2 linked regions of the Wigglesworthia glossinidia endosymbiont of Glossina morsitans morsitans (Yale colony) genome follow. The protein of the gene in region 1 interacts with the protein of each later gene in a pairwise test. Links are inferred from orthologs where the notes say so. Each region holds a gene or a part of one and is shown on either strand. Other genes may lie near its edges. The genes, in order: groL and grpE.

The links.
Region 2: the proteins of groL (region 1) and grpE interact in binary tests that used the Escherichia coli proteins (3 or more experiments, as listed by UniProt). The link is inferred for Wigglesworthia glossinidia endosymbiont of Glossina morsitans morsitans (Yale colony) from one-to-one orthologs.

The regions. Positions count from the first base shown.
Region 1 is NC_016893.1:536,805-545,099, reverse strand. Bases 3,436-6,391 are described here. They hold groL (chaperonin GroEL), read right to left. Parts: upstream 5,756-6,391; coding sequence 4,115-5,755; downstream 3,436-4,114. Other genes in these bases: WIGMOR_RS02620 (co-chaperone GroES), read right to left, coding at 5,801-6,094; WIGMOR_RS02630 (DsbA family protein), read right to left, coding at 3,436-3,932. Also shown: lipid A ABC transporter ATP-binding protein/permease MsbA, read right to left, coding at 1-1,563; preprotein translocase subunit YajC, read left to right, coding at 1,962-2,303; WIGMOR_RS02635 (5'-3' exonuclease), read right to left, coding at 2,429-3,250; more of WIGMOR_RS02630, read right to left, coding at 3,306-3,435; WIGMOR_RS02615 (hypothetical protein), read right to left, coding at 6,503-6,751; rplI (50S ribosomal protein L9), read right to left, coding at 7,056-7,508; rpsR (30S ribosomal protein S18), read right to left, coding at 7,548-7,775; rpsF (30S ribosomal protein S6), read right to left, coding at 7,943-8,290.
Region 2 is NC_016893.1:116,920-126,056, reverse strand. What follows is about bases 116-2,856. They hold grpE (nucleotide exchange factor GrpE), read left to right. Parts: upstream 116-1,089; coding sequence 1,090-1,623; downstream 1,624-2,856. Other genes in these bases: gap (type I glyceraldehyde-3-phosphate dehydrogenase), read right to left, coding at 1,768-2,760; WIGMOR_RS03555 (hypothetical protein), read left to right, coding at 965-1,132; WIGMOR_RS00590 (NAD(+)/NADH kinase), read right to left, coding at 116-855. In the rest of the region: more of WIGMOR_RS00590, read right to left, coding at 1-115; signal peptide peptidase SppA, read right to left, coding at 2,879-4,720; pabB (aminodeoxychorismate synthase component I), read left to right, coding at 5,023-6,402; WIGMOR_RS00565 (TerC family protein), read right to left, coding at 6,409-7,671; protease HtpX, read right to left, coding at 8,072-8,956. UniProt on the Escherichia coli protein: Participates actively in the response to hyperosmotic and heat shock by preventing the aggregation of stress-denatured proteins, in association with DnaK and GrpE. It is the nucleotide exchange factor for DnaK and may function as a thermosensor.

The sequences.
Region 1 (8,295 bases):
TGCTTTTTGTATAGCTATTTCAGATTCTATATCTAAAGCAGATGTAGCTTCATCGAGAATTAAAATCGGACAATCGCGTAATAGAGCTCTTGCAATCGCAATTCTTTGACGTTGTCCTCCAGATAATAACGTACCATTTTCACCTATAATTGTATTTAATCCGTTTTTCATTTTAATAATAAAATTCATTGCATATGCCATAGAAGCAGCTTTTTCAATTTGTTTTTTAGAATAAATATCTTTTTTTGCATATGCAATATTATTTGCTATAGTATCGTTAAATAAATACACATTTTGTGATACTAAAGCCATCTGATTTCTTAAGTTATCTAATTTATATTTTTTTAAATCGATATTATCAAGAAAAATAGTGCCTTGATTCGCATCATAAAATCTAGTTAATAAATTTATTAAAGTTGATTTTCCTGAACCAGAAGATCCAATTAAAGCAACAGTGTATCCTGCTGAAATTTTAATATTAATATTTTTTAAGGATGGCTGAGTTTTCCCGGGATAAGTAAATGTAACATTTTTAAACTTAATTTCGCCTCGTGCTCTTTTAATGTGTAGAGATCCGTAATCTTGTTCTTTTTGAATATCTAATATAGAAAACAACGTTTGACATGCCACCATGCCTTTTTGAAAATGTGAGTTTACATTTGTTAACGATTTTAATGGACGCATTAACGCGATCATAGAAGAAAAAATTACTGTAATCGTTCCTGCTGTTAAACTTTCTATAACTTTAGGCAAACTAGCGATATATAATATTCCTGCTAATGCTAAAGATGCAATAAATTGTATAATAACGTCTAATCCAGCAGATGCTACTACTACTTTCATGCTTTGTTGTCTCATGAAATTACTAAAATAATTAAAACGTTCGCTTTCTTTTTTTTGACCACCAAAAATACGAATTTCTTTGTGACCTTTTAACATTTGTTCTGCACTATTAGTAACCATGCCCATATTGTTTTGAATTTTTTTGTTAATTTTTCTAAATTTTTTAGAGATATATTTAATAAAAAAAAATACTATAGGAGTGATTACGATTAAAATAGATGATAGTTGCCAACTATGATAAAATATCATAAAAAATAATCCAATTATTAATGATCCTTCTCGTACAACAGTAATCAATACACTGGAAGATGATGATGCAACTTGTTCTGTATCATAAGTAATATGCGATAATAGTGTACCAGTTGATTTTCGATCAAAAAAAGATACAGGCATTTGCATAATATGTTGAAATAGATTTTTTCGCATACGCATAACTACTTTTCCAGACACCCAAGATAAACAATAATTCGATATAAATCCGCTACTACCTCGAGAACACATTAAAACGATAATTGTAAGAGGCATCCAAATAGGAATGATATTATTAAGTCCTTTAAATCCATCATCTAATAAAGGTTTAAGTAAAGATAACATAAGCGTATCACTTGTAGCGTTAATTATTAGAGCTATTGTTGCAATAATTAACCCTCCTTTAAAAGGTGAAATGATAGACCATAAACGACAAAAAATACGCCAAGTAGAAAAATTTTTTTTTGACATATATTTGACCAAATAAATTATATTGAAAATATTATTAATGATAGAAGTTTATTTAACTTCAATCTAAGTTAACAGATTGTAAATCTATATACATTACTAATGTAAAAAAATTTATTATTATCTTTTGAAAAGATATTTCATTTTAAATATAAACTTTTATAAAGTTAAAATTTTGATAAATTTATTATAAAGTATTTAAAACATATATATTTTATACTATAATCACGGTAATAAAAAAATCTTATTAGAAATAAGTAGGTTCTTTTTAAGATATTAGTTAAATTTAATTTGATTAATTAAAAAATGAAATCAAAATAAATAGAATTCAGTATAATTCAAAATTTTAAAAAAAAATAAAAATAATATACAAGTTACAATATTTTCCGAGATAAAATATAATGAATGTATTTTTTGACAACATAAATTTCGATAAAAATCCAATTCCAAATACACAAAATAACCCATATACGCTATTAATAATGCTATTAATATTTGGTATTGTTTTTTATTTTATTATTTTAAGACCTCAACAAAAAAGAGCTAATGTACATAAAAAATTAATTACTTCTTTAGCGAAAGGAGACGAAGTGCTTACTTCTTCGGGAATTATTGGGAAAATAATAAAAATTATAGATATAAATTATATTTTATTAGAATTGTACGAAAACAATTTAATAATAATTAAAAAAGATTGTATTACTAATATTTTTCCAAAGGGAACTTTGAAATCGCTTAAATAAGGTTTTTTTGATTTTAAATAATCTTTAACCTTATTTTAATGAAATCAATAAACTTTATTTTTTAAAAAATAAAAAATTCACATTTTATAAAATAATTATGAAAATTAAAATATAAAATATTATTATTAATAATAAGATTTTTGATGTTTTAATTTAATATCTTTAATAGAAAATCTTATTTTAATATCAGTATTAATTCTAGTTAATTTATGATACTTAAATATTTTAGATCTATTATTCTGTAAAGACTTAATTATTTTATTTTTATTAAAAAAATTCATATTTTTAATATTGTTAATATTTTCGTAAATGCCTTCAATAGAATAAAATTGAGATAATAAAATTGAGGCTGCTTTTTTTCCTATTCCAGGAGCTCCTGGAATATTATCTGATGCATCTCCTACCAAAGCAAGATAATCAGAAATTACATGCGGAAAGACTCTATATTTTAAATATACGGCATAAGGATCAAATCTTTGATAAGAGCTGACATGAATTATGTTTATATTATTTGATACTAATTGCATCATATCTTTATCATTAGTAAATATAAGTGTTTTTCTTCCTTGATTTTCTAATAATTTTGATATTGTTCCAATAATATCATCAGCTTCTGTACCTTCAATGGAAAAAATAGATAATCCCATTTTTTTAAGTATTTTTTTTATTCTGGGTATTTGAACATATAAATCATCTGGCATTTTGTTTCTGTTTTTTTTATATAATTCATATATTTGACTTCTATAATTACATTTTCCTGAATCAAATATTATAGCTATATAATAAGGATTATATTTTTTTAATATTTTTTTTATCATGCTAATCATTCCGTAAAGAGCACCTATTGGTTGTCCTAATTTATTTTTTAAATTAGGCAATCCATAATATGCACGATATAAATATATGGAACCATCTATTAATATAATTTTTTCATTTATATAATTCATAATTAAAAATTTACTTATATAATTTTTATATAAGATAGTTCTATTTTAGATAATATTAATTATTAGATAATAAATTTCTAATTATGTTAATATATCTTTCGGTGTAATTTTCTATAGAACTAGCATGAATTTCGTCGTTATTTATAATAAATTGATTGTTTACTATAATACTTGGAACACTTTTGAGATCTAATTTTTTTTCAATATTATATTGTTGACTTAAAAAAAATTTTACCGCAAAACTATTTTTTGCAGATTCATATTGCGTTTTGTTGATTCCAAATTTTTCAAAAATTAACCAAATATCTTTTTTTGTAATGTTTTTATTGACATTTTGCACTATTTGAAATAATTCGGGACTAATTTTTTCCTCTATATTAAAAAAATTTGCTATTGTCCATGCAATTGTTAGTTCCTTGCCCATTGAGCCAAGAAAATCTACATGATATTTTATAAATTTATTTTTTTTCAAAAAATTATTTTTTATTTGCTTGTCAATTTGATATATTTCGTCAAACTGATAACAGTATGTGCAATAAAAAGAAAAAAATTCTATAATTTGATATTGACTAGAAATAAAAAAATCTAGCTTTTTGTATTCACTTGAATAAGCAAAATTTTTAAAATTATTGCCAATTAAAATATATATCAAAAAAATAGTTTTTAATATTAATTTATACATGATTAATCATAAATGTTAGCTATATAAAAATAAAATTAATATTAATTTTGTTAAAAAAATTATTTATTTATTTAAATATTTTTAAAAAAATTTTCGGCCTCAAACTAGTTAGTTTGAGGCCTAATTTTTACATTTAAATTTTTAAATTTTTCATTCTTAAAGAAAAAAATATGAGGAATTTTTTACATCATACCTCCCATTCCTCCCATTCCAGCTCCTGCATTACTCATGTCTGGTTTTTCTTCTTTTGGAAGATCTGTAATCATACATTCTGTTGTAATCATTAAGCCAGCTATAGAAGCTGCGTATTGTAATGCCGATCTCGTTACCTTAGTTGGATCTAGAATTCCCATATCAATCATGTTTCCATATACTTCGGTAGCTGCATTATATCCTGTATTGCCTTCTCCTGCTTTAACTTTATTAGCAATTACAGATGGTTCTTCTCCTGCATTAGCTACGATCTGACGAAGTGGAGCTTCCATAGCACGTCGTGCTACTCTAATTCCAACATTTTGATCTTCATTTTCTCCTCTTAAATTTACAATACGATTAGCAACTCTAATTAAAGCTACGCCGCCTCCTGCAACTACTCCTTCTTCTACTGCTGCACGAGTAGCATGTAAAGCATCTTCTACTCTAGCTTTTTTCTCTTTCATTTCAACTTCAGTAGCTGCTCCTACTTTAATTACGGCTACTCCGCCTGCTAATTTAGCTACACGTTCTTGAAGCTTTTCTCGATCATAATCTGATGATGCTTCGTCGCGTTCTTGATTAATTTGCGATACTCTGCTACTTATTACTGCTTTATCCCCTGTTCCATCTATAATAGTAGTAGTATCTTTTGTAATTACTACTCGTTTTGCTTGTCCCATATCTTCTAATGCAGCTTTTTCTAATTCTAATCCCATTTCTTCTGAAATCACAGTTCCTGAAGTCAATATAGCTATATCTTGTAGCATAGCTTTTCTGCGATCTCCAAATCCTGGTGCTTTCACTGCTGCAACTTTAACAATTCCTCGCATATTATTTACAACTAATGTTGCTAATGCTTCCCCTTCTACGTCTTCAGCAATAATTAATAGAGGCTTTCCTGCTTTCGCAACAGATTCTAAAATTGGAAGCATTTCGCGAATATTAGAAATTTTTTTATCTGAAAGTAAAATAAATGGATTATCTAATTCTACTGAGCGTGCTTCTGGTTTATTTACGAAGTAAGGTGATAAATATCCTCGATCAAATTGCATTCCTTCAACAACATCTAATTCATCCTGTAATCCTGATCCTTCTTCAACAGTAATTACGCCTTCTTTCCCTACTTTTTCCATAGCTTCAGCTATTAAAGTACCTACTGTTCTATCGGCATTAGCAGAAATTGTTCCAACTTGCGCAATTGATTTTGAGTCCGAACAAGGTACGGACAATTTTTTTAGCTCTTCTACTGCTCCTATTACTGCTCTATCGATACCGCGCTTTAAATCCATCGGATTCATTCCGGCTGCAACAGCTTTTAAGCCTTCATTTACTATTGATTGCGCTAAAACAGTTGCTGTAGTAGTACCGTCTCCGGCAGCATCATTTGCTTTTGAAGCAACTTCTTTAAGCATTTGAGCTCCCATGTTTTCGAATTTGTCTTCAAGCTCGACTTCACGTGCTACAGAGACGCCATCTTTTGTTATCATTGGTGCACCGAAAGATTTATCCAATACTACGTTCCGTCCTTTTGGTCCAAGAGTTACTTTGACTGCATCAGCTAGAACGTTTACGCCTCGAAGCATTTTAGAACGAGCGTCATTACCGAATTTTACCTCTTTAGCTGCCATTTTGATTATTCCTCGAATTCTTCAGTTCATATGATTGTATGCAGATTATTTTTCAACTATCGCCAGAATGTCGCTTTCGGACATTATCAGCACTTCGTCATTATCAATTTTTTCTACTTTTACACCATATCCGTCGTTAAAGATGACGATGTCTCCAATTTTTACGTCTAAAGGTTTTACTTCTCCATTATCTAAAATACGTCCGTGTCCTACTGCTAATACTTTACCTCTAGTAGATTTATTTGCGGCAGAACCGGTTAGAACTATGCCTCCTGCAGACTTGGCTTCCGCTTCTTTGCGTTTAATAATAACGCGGTCATGTAGTGGGCGAATTTTCATTTAATAGCTCCCCTTGAGAAAGAAAGTCCGTATTAGTTATAAAACAAAATCCCAAAACTATATTTAATTTTAAATTAAAAATTTTAAATTATATTTTTAATTAATTATCAATAGATTTCGGCGCCAGTGATACCTAAATGGGGATCAATATACAATCCTTCAAGGGGTACATAAAAAAAATCGTTTTTGATTTTTAATTATACTGAAAAAGTTTTTATTTTTCATTATTCTGTTATTTTTAAAAAATTAATAGATGCATTATGAAATTCATTTAGAATATATCTTATATAAAATTAAATTTAAATTTTCCAGAAATTAAATAAAGCAGATAACTTATTTATTTAAGATTTTATCTGCTTTAGAATTTTTTATTAATTTAAAATTTTTATATAGAATATTCTACAAAAATCAATCAACTTTTTTTTGACGTTCAAAATATTTTCTTTTTTCCCAATCTTCTCGACACTCCACACAACAAAAATTTCCTGAAGTTGATTCTTCACAATTATAACAACGCCCGTTAATTGGAAGCGCATACGCTTGATGGCGTGATAAAGAATACTGTCGGAATTCTTCTTCACTTTGACTTGCTAAATCTACTTCGTCAGTCATATCTAAACTCCTTTTAAGATGTATAAAATAGAATCTATGTTGCATTATATTTGGATATTTAAATAATCTAAAATTTTCTTATTTAAAATACCATATTGAAAACATTTCAAAAAAAATACAAAAATTGTCTGAAATAAATCTTAAAGAATGAAAAATTTTTTAAATATTAATGGATTTTTAAATTCTAAAATTTTAATTTAATTATTTTTTGAACATTATATTTATAGTACATTTTAGTTTTTTAATGAAAAATTTAAGCTGTGTATTGATTTTAATTACAATCAATACAAAATATCGCAGTAAACGTACAAAAAATTTCATTATAGATCTTATTTCATAAAATATACTACTAAATGTTATTTTTTAGTATTACATCAATAGTAGTAAAAATTTTTTGATTTATTTGAATTTTTACTTTATATGAACCAATTAATCTTAAAGGACCGTCTATTAATTTAATTTCATGTTTCATTACGTGTACGTTTTTTTCTTTAATTTTTTCTGCAATCTGTCGTGCTCCGACAGATCCAAATAATTTACCATTACGTCCTGCTTTACAACTAATTTCAATACACTTTAAGTTCTTTATCTTGTCACATCGATTTACTAATAAAGATGTTTCGTATTTTAATTTTTCTTCTAGTTTAATTTTTTTATATTCAAAATGTTTCACATTTTCTTCAGAAGCTATGATGGCTAAATTTCTAGGAAATAAAAAATTTCTAGCATATCCAGGTTTAACACTAACTTGATCTCCGGGATTACCTAAATTAATAATTTTTTTTAATAAAATAATTTGCATTTTAGTTCCGTATATTTTTTTTAAATTTTTAGATTTTTTTTAATTGTGATGGTCAGTATATGGTAAAAGTGATAAATAGCGTGCTCTCTTAATAGCTTTAGAAAGTTTTCTTTGATATTTAGCACGTGTTCCGGTAATTCTACTTGGCACTATTTTCCCATTTTCCGTAACATAGTTCTTTAAAAGAGCAATATCTTTATAATCTATATGATGAATCTTTTCTACTGTGAATCGACAAAACTTACGTCTACGAAAGTTACGCATTATCAATATTCTCCAAAAAATTTAAAAACATATAGGTGTTTAAATCAAAAATAAAAATTTTTTAAAAAATTTAATTTATTTGATTTTCTCGTTTGAATTTTTTTTAAAAACTTTAAAATATTTTTAATATATATAGAATTTTGTTATCAAAATCTATTAATTTTAACAAATTAATTTCCATTATCTATATTTTTTTCTTCTTTGACTTTAAACATAGGAGACGGCTCTGTAACGGCAGATTTAATTTTTAAAATCATATTTCTTAATATAGCGCTATTTAATTTTAAATCTTGTATAATTTCTTCTAATATCTTTGTAGATGTTTCTATATTCATGAGAACGTAATGTGCTTTATGTAATTTTTTAATTGGGTAAGCTAATTGCCTTCTGCCCCAATCTTCTAATCGATGTACATATCCTGAATTTTTTTTAATAATTGTAGTATAATGTTCAATAATTTTAGATACCTGTTCACTTTGATCGGTATGCACCATAAATATTATTTCGTAGTGACGCATCACTT
Region 2 (9,137 bases), 420 kb from region 1 along the record:
TAATTTTTTATTTAATACATGAAAATATTTATAATTATTTGAATGTAATAATTTTAAAAAAAATTTACTTTTTTGAATAAAAATTTTTGCATTTTTTGACATTTTAAATGAAGTTTTACCGTCGCAACTAACAATTACGTTCATCATATTTCTAGGAAATTTTATTTCTATAATGCTTTTATTACTTATGATTAATGTTCTGGAAGATAATTCATGAGAAAACATAGGGATTAGCATAATTACATTTAATGTTGGAATAAGTATTGGTCCTCCTGCAGATAATGAATATGCAGTTGAACCTGTAGGTGTAGATATAATTAAACCATCAGACTTTTGAAAAAATGCAAAATTTCTATCAATATAAACTTCAAATTCGATGATTTTAGCAATTTTTTGAGAATGTATTACTATTTCATTAATTGCCATTTTCTTTTTTGTATAAAAATTATTTTTGAATAAATGAATATCAAGTAAAAATCGATTTTCTATGTAAAAATTTCCATTTAATATATTCTGAAGTTCTTTTAATGCTGAATGTGGATCTAAATCAGTTAAAAATCCTAAACTACCCATATTAATTCCGATAATTTTTGCAGAATATACAGATAATATTTTTGCAGCTTTCAATATGCTACCATCACCACCAACTATGATTACTAAATCTGAAATTTTTCCGATTTTTACAATATTACCAGTTAAAATATTTTTTAAATGCAAAATTTTTGCAATATTTAATTCTAAAATAACCGTATAACCTATACGTTTTAACCAATTATATAATATATTGTATATAGATAATTTTTGTAAACAATATTGATATCCCATAATTCCAATAATTTTAAAAACATGATTCATACAATTCACCGTGTTATGCTAGTTTATGTTATGATTTTTATACTTTATACATAAAAACATCAATTAAAGTAAAACTTTAAATTTTAAAATATATTGATTGGAGATACTTATGAAGAACGATAAAAATATGACAAAAGTTGACGAAAATAATAGTTGTAATCAAAATGTGCAAAAAGATGAAAATACACATGATATATATCTAAAAACGAATCAAATAAAAATTTTCATGAAAATATTATTAAAAAAGATATACTTGCAGAAAAAAAACAAAGTATAGAAAAAGAAAAAGAAATCTTAAAAAAAAATGAAATTATTTTTGAATTAGAAGAAAAAATATCAAAAATGAAAAAAATGCACCATGATCAAATACTAAGAAACAAAGCAGAAATTGAAAATATATTAAAGCGTACTCAGTTAAACATAGAAAAATCTCATAAATTTTCATTAGAAAAATTTTCTATTGCACTTTTACCTATTATTGACAATCTTGAACGCACTTTGGAAGTGTCTAATAAATTGAATACAGATATAAAGCCGATAATTGAAGGTATAAAATTAACTTTGCAAGAATTTACAAAAGTTATGCAATCATTCAATATTACCTGTATTGATAAAATTAATGTTGTTTTTGATCCTAAAATACATGAAGCTATGACTGTTTTAGATACTCAAGAATTTCAACCTAATCAAGTAATGCAAATTATGCAAAAAGGATACATGTTACATGATAGATTATTAAGACCAGCTATGGTAGCTGTATCTAAATAAAATCTAGAAAGAAATTTTTTTTAAAAAATAAAAAAATAATTTTATTTTTTATAATTTTTTTTAAAAATCGAATTAAATTATCTTCTTTTAAAAAGACGACTACCGATGATAGTCGTCTTTTCAATAAACTAAAATATATAAGTATTAACATACGTATTGCGCTAAATCTAAAATTTTACTTGAATACCCGCTTTCATTATCATACCAAGATATGAGTTTCATAAAGTTTTTATTTAGTGCCATACCAGCTTTGGCATCAAATATAGAAGTTAGGCATTCTCCATTAAAATCAGACGATACTACATCTTCTTCGATATATCCTAAAATTCCCTTTAAAGAACTTTTTGATGCATTTTTAATCATATTACATACATCTTTATAAGACGTTTGATGAATAAAATTCACTGTAAGATCTACTACAGATACATTCAAAGTAGGTATACGAAATGATATTCCAGTTATTTTATTTTTTAATTCTGGAATGACTTTTCCGACTGCTTCTGCAGCACCTGTACGTGTAGGAATAATGTTATTTAAACAGCTTCTTCCGATTCTCCAGTTTTGCATGAATTGCCCATCTACAGGATTTTGCGTTGCTGTAACAGCGTGTACTGTAGTCATAAGTGCTTGTTTTATTTCATAATGACTATGCAATATCTTAGCTAAAGGAGCTAAGCAATTTGTTGTACATGATGCATTAGAAATAATTTTTTCGCCTTTATATGTTTCATGATTTACTCCCATTACGAACATTGGTGTGTTGTCATGTGGAGGTGCTGTCATAATTACTTTTTTTGCTCCAGAAAAAATATGTTTTTGAGCATTTTCTTTTGTTAAAAAAAAACCGGTTGCTTCAATTACTACGTCAATGTTTAAATCTTTCCATGGTAATTTAGACGGATCTTTTTCAGAAAAACAATAAATTTTCTTATTATCAATTTTTAAATATGATGATCCTACGAAAATTTCTTTTTTAAATTTACCATGAGTAGAATCAAATTTTAACATATAAGAGATGTAATTAATATTACATAAATCATTAATTGCAATAATATTAACATTTTTTCTTTTTTGTGCTATTCTAAAAATCATACGTCCAATTCTTCCAAAACCATTTAATCCTATATTAATAGACATAAAAATCACCAATAATTTATTATTTATATAAATAAAACATATTGGTACATAAACAAAAACTTATTTATACGTCAAGTATTAATTGTAAAATATTTTTTGTATACACTAAAAAATTAATTTATATTATTTTTTGACATGACATACAAATTGCATAACAATTTTGTGGATCATTCCATATTGACCCATTTAAAGTATTTATGTTCATAAAATTAATAATTTTGTCTATTTCTAAATTTGGAAAAATATATATTAAACAAAATTTAATAATTTGAATTAACATTTTAGTTTGCGTAAAAAATTCAAAAACACTAGATTCATGATCATGCCATTTAATTTGATAAACCGATAAATTTGCTAATTCTGCTGCTTTATTTACTGCATCATCAAAATCACCTAATTGATCGATTAAACCTTTTTTTAATGCGTCTGTTCCTATCCATACATGTCCTTGACCTATGCGATCAACTTCGTTAATTGTTTTATGTCTAGACTTTGCTACTAATGCTAAAAAATTATGATATCCATTTTCAACAGTAAGTTGCATTTTTTTTAAAAATTCTATAGGTAATTTTCTTGTAATTGCAATATTTGCTAGAGGAGAAGTAGAAACTCCATCAGAATAAATACCTAAACTTTCTAAAGTATTTTCTATAGTATTAATAATTCCGAATATTCCAATTGAACCAGTTAGTGTATTTGGACTAGCTATAATATAACTTGCCGGAGTAGAAATCCAATATCCTCCAGATGCTGCAACACCTCCCATAGAAACAATAACAGGTTTTCCAGATTCACGAGTTTCTACGAGTTCAGAACGGATTATTTCAGATGCATTTACGCTCCCTCCTGGACTATTAATTCGTATTATTAAAGCTCGAATTTCTGGATCTAAACGCGCTTGTTTAATTTGTGCTGCAATCATATCTCCGCTAGAAAATCCAGATTTTTCTGGTCCATCTACAATAATACCATTTACAAATATTACTGCTATCTGTCCATTTTGATTAACTTTAGATTGATAATTGTAAATACTAATCTTATTAAAAGATCTTTCATTTTTATTCCATCCAAATATTTTAATCATATCATTTTCAATAGATGGTCTAGAAGCAACGATATCAACTAAATTACTATTTAGCGCAAATTGAGCAGGGTTGCCATCAACAATTTTTAATTTTTCTAAAACTTCTTGTGCAGTAGGAAAAATTTTATTAATCTCAGTATTTCTGTTAGTCGATATAATATCTAAATAATTTCTCCATAATCTTTTAATCCATCTACTATCTGCTGTTCGAGCAGCATCTGACATACTATCTCTAATTACTGGTTCCACTGCAGATTTATATGTACCCACTCTAAAAACATATGTATTAATTTTTAAATTTTTTAAAAATGTTTTATAGTAAAAATTGTTTGTTGCTAATCCATGCAAATCTACTGTACCTTGAGGAGTAAGATAAATTTTATTTGCATAACTAGCCAAAAAGTACTGTACTTGAGTATAATTGTCACTAATTGAATATATTGGTTTTCCAGAACTTTTAAATTCAATTAAAACTTTTCCAATATATTCTAAAGATGTTTGATCTGAACCTGTAAAATCTTTTAAAGACAATACTAATCCGGTAATATTTTTATCATTTTTAGCTTGACGAATAGCATATATTATATCAAATAAAGAATTTTCATATAGTCGTGCATTAGGCGCGCCTAATATTTCACGACTAATTTGTTTAAATCGATTATGCACTGTTGGTTTATCTACAATTGTGCCAACTAAATCAAGTACTAAAGCTCCTTGTTTAGAATCAGGAGGAGTAAGATATATTTGAAAATAAAATATAATACATACAGTAAATATGCATATTAATAATATATTTAAAATTAACTTTCGAGTAAAATTTAATATATTCCATAACCATATGAAGGGATCAAAAATAAATTTCCAAAAAATTTTCATATATTCTCCGAATTAGATTACATTTAAAATTTTTTTTAATCTAAATAAATTAATATACCTAATTTTTGATTATATAAAATAATAAATTTTTATATTAATGAAGTTGTTTTAAAATAAATGATAAATTTATAACAATTTAATAATTTTTACATTAATTTAAATGCAATAAGTATATGGAAGATATAAAGTTGTATTTATTTATTTAAAAATTAATATAATAACGTTTTTTTATTTATTAATTTAAATATATCATCAATATGATATACTATGTAATTATTTTTAATATTATATATTAATATATTATGAAATATCCAAAAAAATATTTATTATCATATTCTCCTAAAATTTCATTAGAGCTATTTTCTTACATTTCTCATCGACCATGGTCTATGCTCTTGTATTCTGGAGAAAAACATACAAAAATAAATCGTTTTGATATTTTAGTAGCTTATCCTGATATCACGTTAATTACCCAAAATAAATATACTTATATTAAACAATATGATTGCAATAAATTTAGTATAAGTACCGAAAATCCATTTTTTCTTGTAAAACAATATCTGCAACATTCTGGAATGCATGCTTCATACGATAGCAATTTACCTTTTCAAGGTGGAGCACTAGGGTTGTTTGGATACGATTTGTCTAAACGTTTATTTTTAATTCCTAACATCTCTAGAAGAGATATATCTGTACCAGATATGGCAATAGGTATCTATTATTGGGCAGTAATTGTAGACCATATTTTGTGTCGTACTACTTTAATTACGCATAAAAAAAATGTTATTAAAATTTTTCAAAAATTGTTAATTAAAAAACAAAATACTTCCAATATGTTTCAATTATATACAAATTGGAATACAAATATGAATTATAAAGCATACAAAAAAAATTTTTATAAAATTAAGCAACATATTTTAAATGGAAATTGTTATCAAATATGTTTAGGGAAAAGATATCAAGCATATTATCGTGGAGATGAATGGAAAATTTTTTGTTATTTGTTAAATTATAACTGCGCACCATTTTCTGCATTTATTAAATTAAAAAAACATAGTATATTAAGTTTTTCTCCAGAATGTTTTTTAAATTTAAAAAATAATTTTATTACCAGTTGTCCAATTAAAGGGACAATTTCAAAATCTAAAAATATTCAAAAAAATCAACAAAATATACTTCAGTTATCAAATTCAATAAAAAATCAAGCAGAAAATCTCATGATAGTAGATTTATTACGTAATGATATCGGAAAAGTAGCGCAAATTGGAACCGTATCAGTTATTGATTTATTTAAAATAAAAACTTTTTCTATAGCACATCATATGGTAAGTACTGTTATAGGGCAATTAAGTTGTGCATATTCTCCACTAGATTTGCTTCAGTCTTGTTTTCCAGGTGGGTCAATTACGGGCGCTCCTAAAATTAGCGCAATGCATATTATTGAAAAATTAGAACCTAATAGAAGAAATGCATGGTGTGGTAGTATTGGTTATATTAGCTGCTGTAACTCTATGAATACTAATATAGTTATTCGTACTTTAATTGCATCAGAAAAACAGTTATTTTGTTCTGTTGGAAGTGGAATTGTATATGATAGTAATTTAGATGAGGAATATCAAGAAGTTATTTTAAAATCTTCATCATTGTTACCCCCATTATTAAATTTTTTAAAAACATCTTAATATTATTTAACTGGAAAATTCACTTAAAATAGCTTTTAAAATATCTACACGAGTTATTAAACCGCGAATTTTATTTGATTTATCTAAAACAAAAACAATTTTCCCGCTGGGATGTTGTAATTTTTTAATTAATTGCAATATGTTGCATGTTATTTGTACTGTAGCAATGACATTACTTTTAGATACACGTTTCAACTGTTTTATGCTATCTATAGAAATTAACTCCGTGATATGTATTATCCCAATAATTTGATCTAACGTTTCATTGCATACAGGAATCATTTTATGCGATTGATTAAAAACACGTTCTTTAATTTTTTTAATTGGTTCTTGTAGATTAATCCAAACAATTTCTTTTCGTAATGTCATTATACTATATAATGAACGTGTAAATAATGATAACATATTAGCAACCATACTACGTTCATCAGATGCAAGATTCGTCAATTTTTCAGTATCTGAGAGATTTTTATCTATTATTGGATCGTCTATATACCCCCCCATTAATCGTACTATTGTTTCGGCAGCACGTTCTCTCATAGGCTTTAATGATTGATTTTTTATTAAATTACGATGTGAAATATGATTAAAAAATTCAATTAATATTGAAAAACTAATTGCAGTATACATATATCCTTTAGGAATATGATACTTAAATCCTTCAGAAATTAAGCTAAATCCTACTATTAATAAAAAACTTAAACACAACACTACTACGGTCTTATGTTTATTCATAAATTGAATTAAAGTTGGTGCTGCAATTAACATAATAACTACAGAGAATATGACTGCAATAATCATGATATATAAATTATTTACCATTCCTACTGCAGTCATGATTGCATCTAATGAAAATATTGCATCTAATACTACAATTTGTACTACCATAATCCAAAAACTAGTATAACCGCGATTTTCTTGAATTTTATTTTCTTTATGTTCAAGTCTTTCATGTAATTCAGTCACGGATTTAAATATTAAAAATAATCCTCCAAATATTAAAATTAAATCACATCCAGAAAACATAATGTTCATTATTGTTATTAATGGTTTAGTTAATGTAACTATCCAAGAAATTAAAGATAACAATCCTATTCGTATAATTAACGCTATACTTAAACCTATTAAGCGTGCACGTTCGCGATGTTGTGGAGGTAATTTATTAGATAAAATAGCAATGAATATTAAATTATCAATTCCTAAAACTATCTCTAATATAATCAAAGTTAACAATCCGGCCCAAGATGAGGGATCTGTTAAAAATTCCATGTAATTACTCCAATTAATGTTATTTTTAAATATTCTGTAATAATTTTTTTAAAAAAATTTATAATCAAATATTTATTGTTATAAATATTTTAATTTCAATTAAATAGATTTAATTACGATATTGAAAGTAAATGTGAATAAAAGGATTGATTAAGTAAAAATTCGATTATTTTTTTTATTTTTATTTTGAGAGTATCTTATACTGATAATCAAATATAGAGATACCCTCTTGGAATAGCGAATCATAATAAATTAAACATAAAATATGTGTGCATTAATTTATAATTTTTTTATTTTAATTTTATATCAAAATCAATAATAAATTTAACTAATTTTTTAAATAAATTTTGAATAATTATTTAATAAAAATTTTTTATAAAAATTTTAATGAAAATTAGTTTTATTTATTAATGTAATGTTCCATTACTAATGCATGTATACGTTTTTCTATAGGAGGATGAGACATGAAAATTTCATTTAAAGAACTTTTTCCATGAATACAAAATGCTAAAATTTCTTTACCAACTTTTGGTTCACAAGTTGTTTGTATTCTTTTTAAAGCTGCAATCATATTTTTTTTGCCTACTAATCTAGCAGATCCTGCATCTGCATAAAACTCTCTTTTTCTAGAAAACCATAATGTAATTGTGCTTGCTAAAATACCGAAAATTAATTCTAATACCATAGATATACATATATACATCCAAGAATTATCATACGCATAAGTATCTTCTTCATCTCTATTTGCAGAAGAAATATTTAATATTAATCGAGCAATAATACGAGATAAAAATATTACAAACGTATTCACTATACCTTGTAACAATGTCATTGTAATCATATCCCCATTTGCGATATGACTAATTTCATGCGCTATTACAGCTTCCGCTTCTTTACGATCCATATTATTTAATAATCCGGTACTAACCGCGATTAATGCAGAATTTTTTTTTGCTCCTGTAGCAAATGCATTAATATCGGCAGCTTCGTATATAGCTATATCTGGAATGCCAATAGACATCTGATTTGCTTGTAAGCGTATCGTATTTAATAACCATTTTTCAGTTTCATTAGAAGCATTTTTAATAATTTGAGCGTTTACCGCGTGTATAGCCATAGTTTTTGATAATAATAAAGATACTATTGATCCTCCGAATCCGAAGAGACCCGACATAATCATTAGCCCTAATATACTAGAGGATTTAATACCAGTAATAGATAATATAATTCCAAATATTATCATAACTGATAAATTAGTTAATATAAAAAGAATAATACGCATCATACAGTAAGCCTCTTTCAATGAAAATAGCAATATGAAATATAAAATTTGCTAAAAAATTATTTTGAAAATTATTTTTATTTTAATTTAAGATAATGAGACATTTAAATTTTAAGTGGTTTTTTGAAAAAATGTATCATTTTTGAAAATTTTTATTTTAATATTTTAAATTTAAACTTTTTTA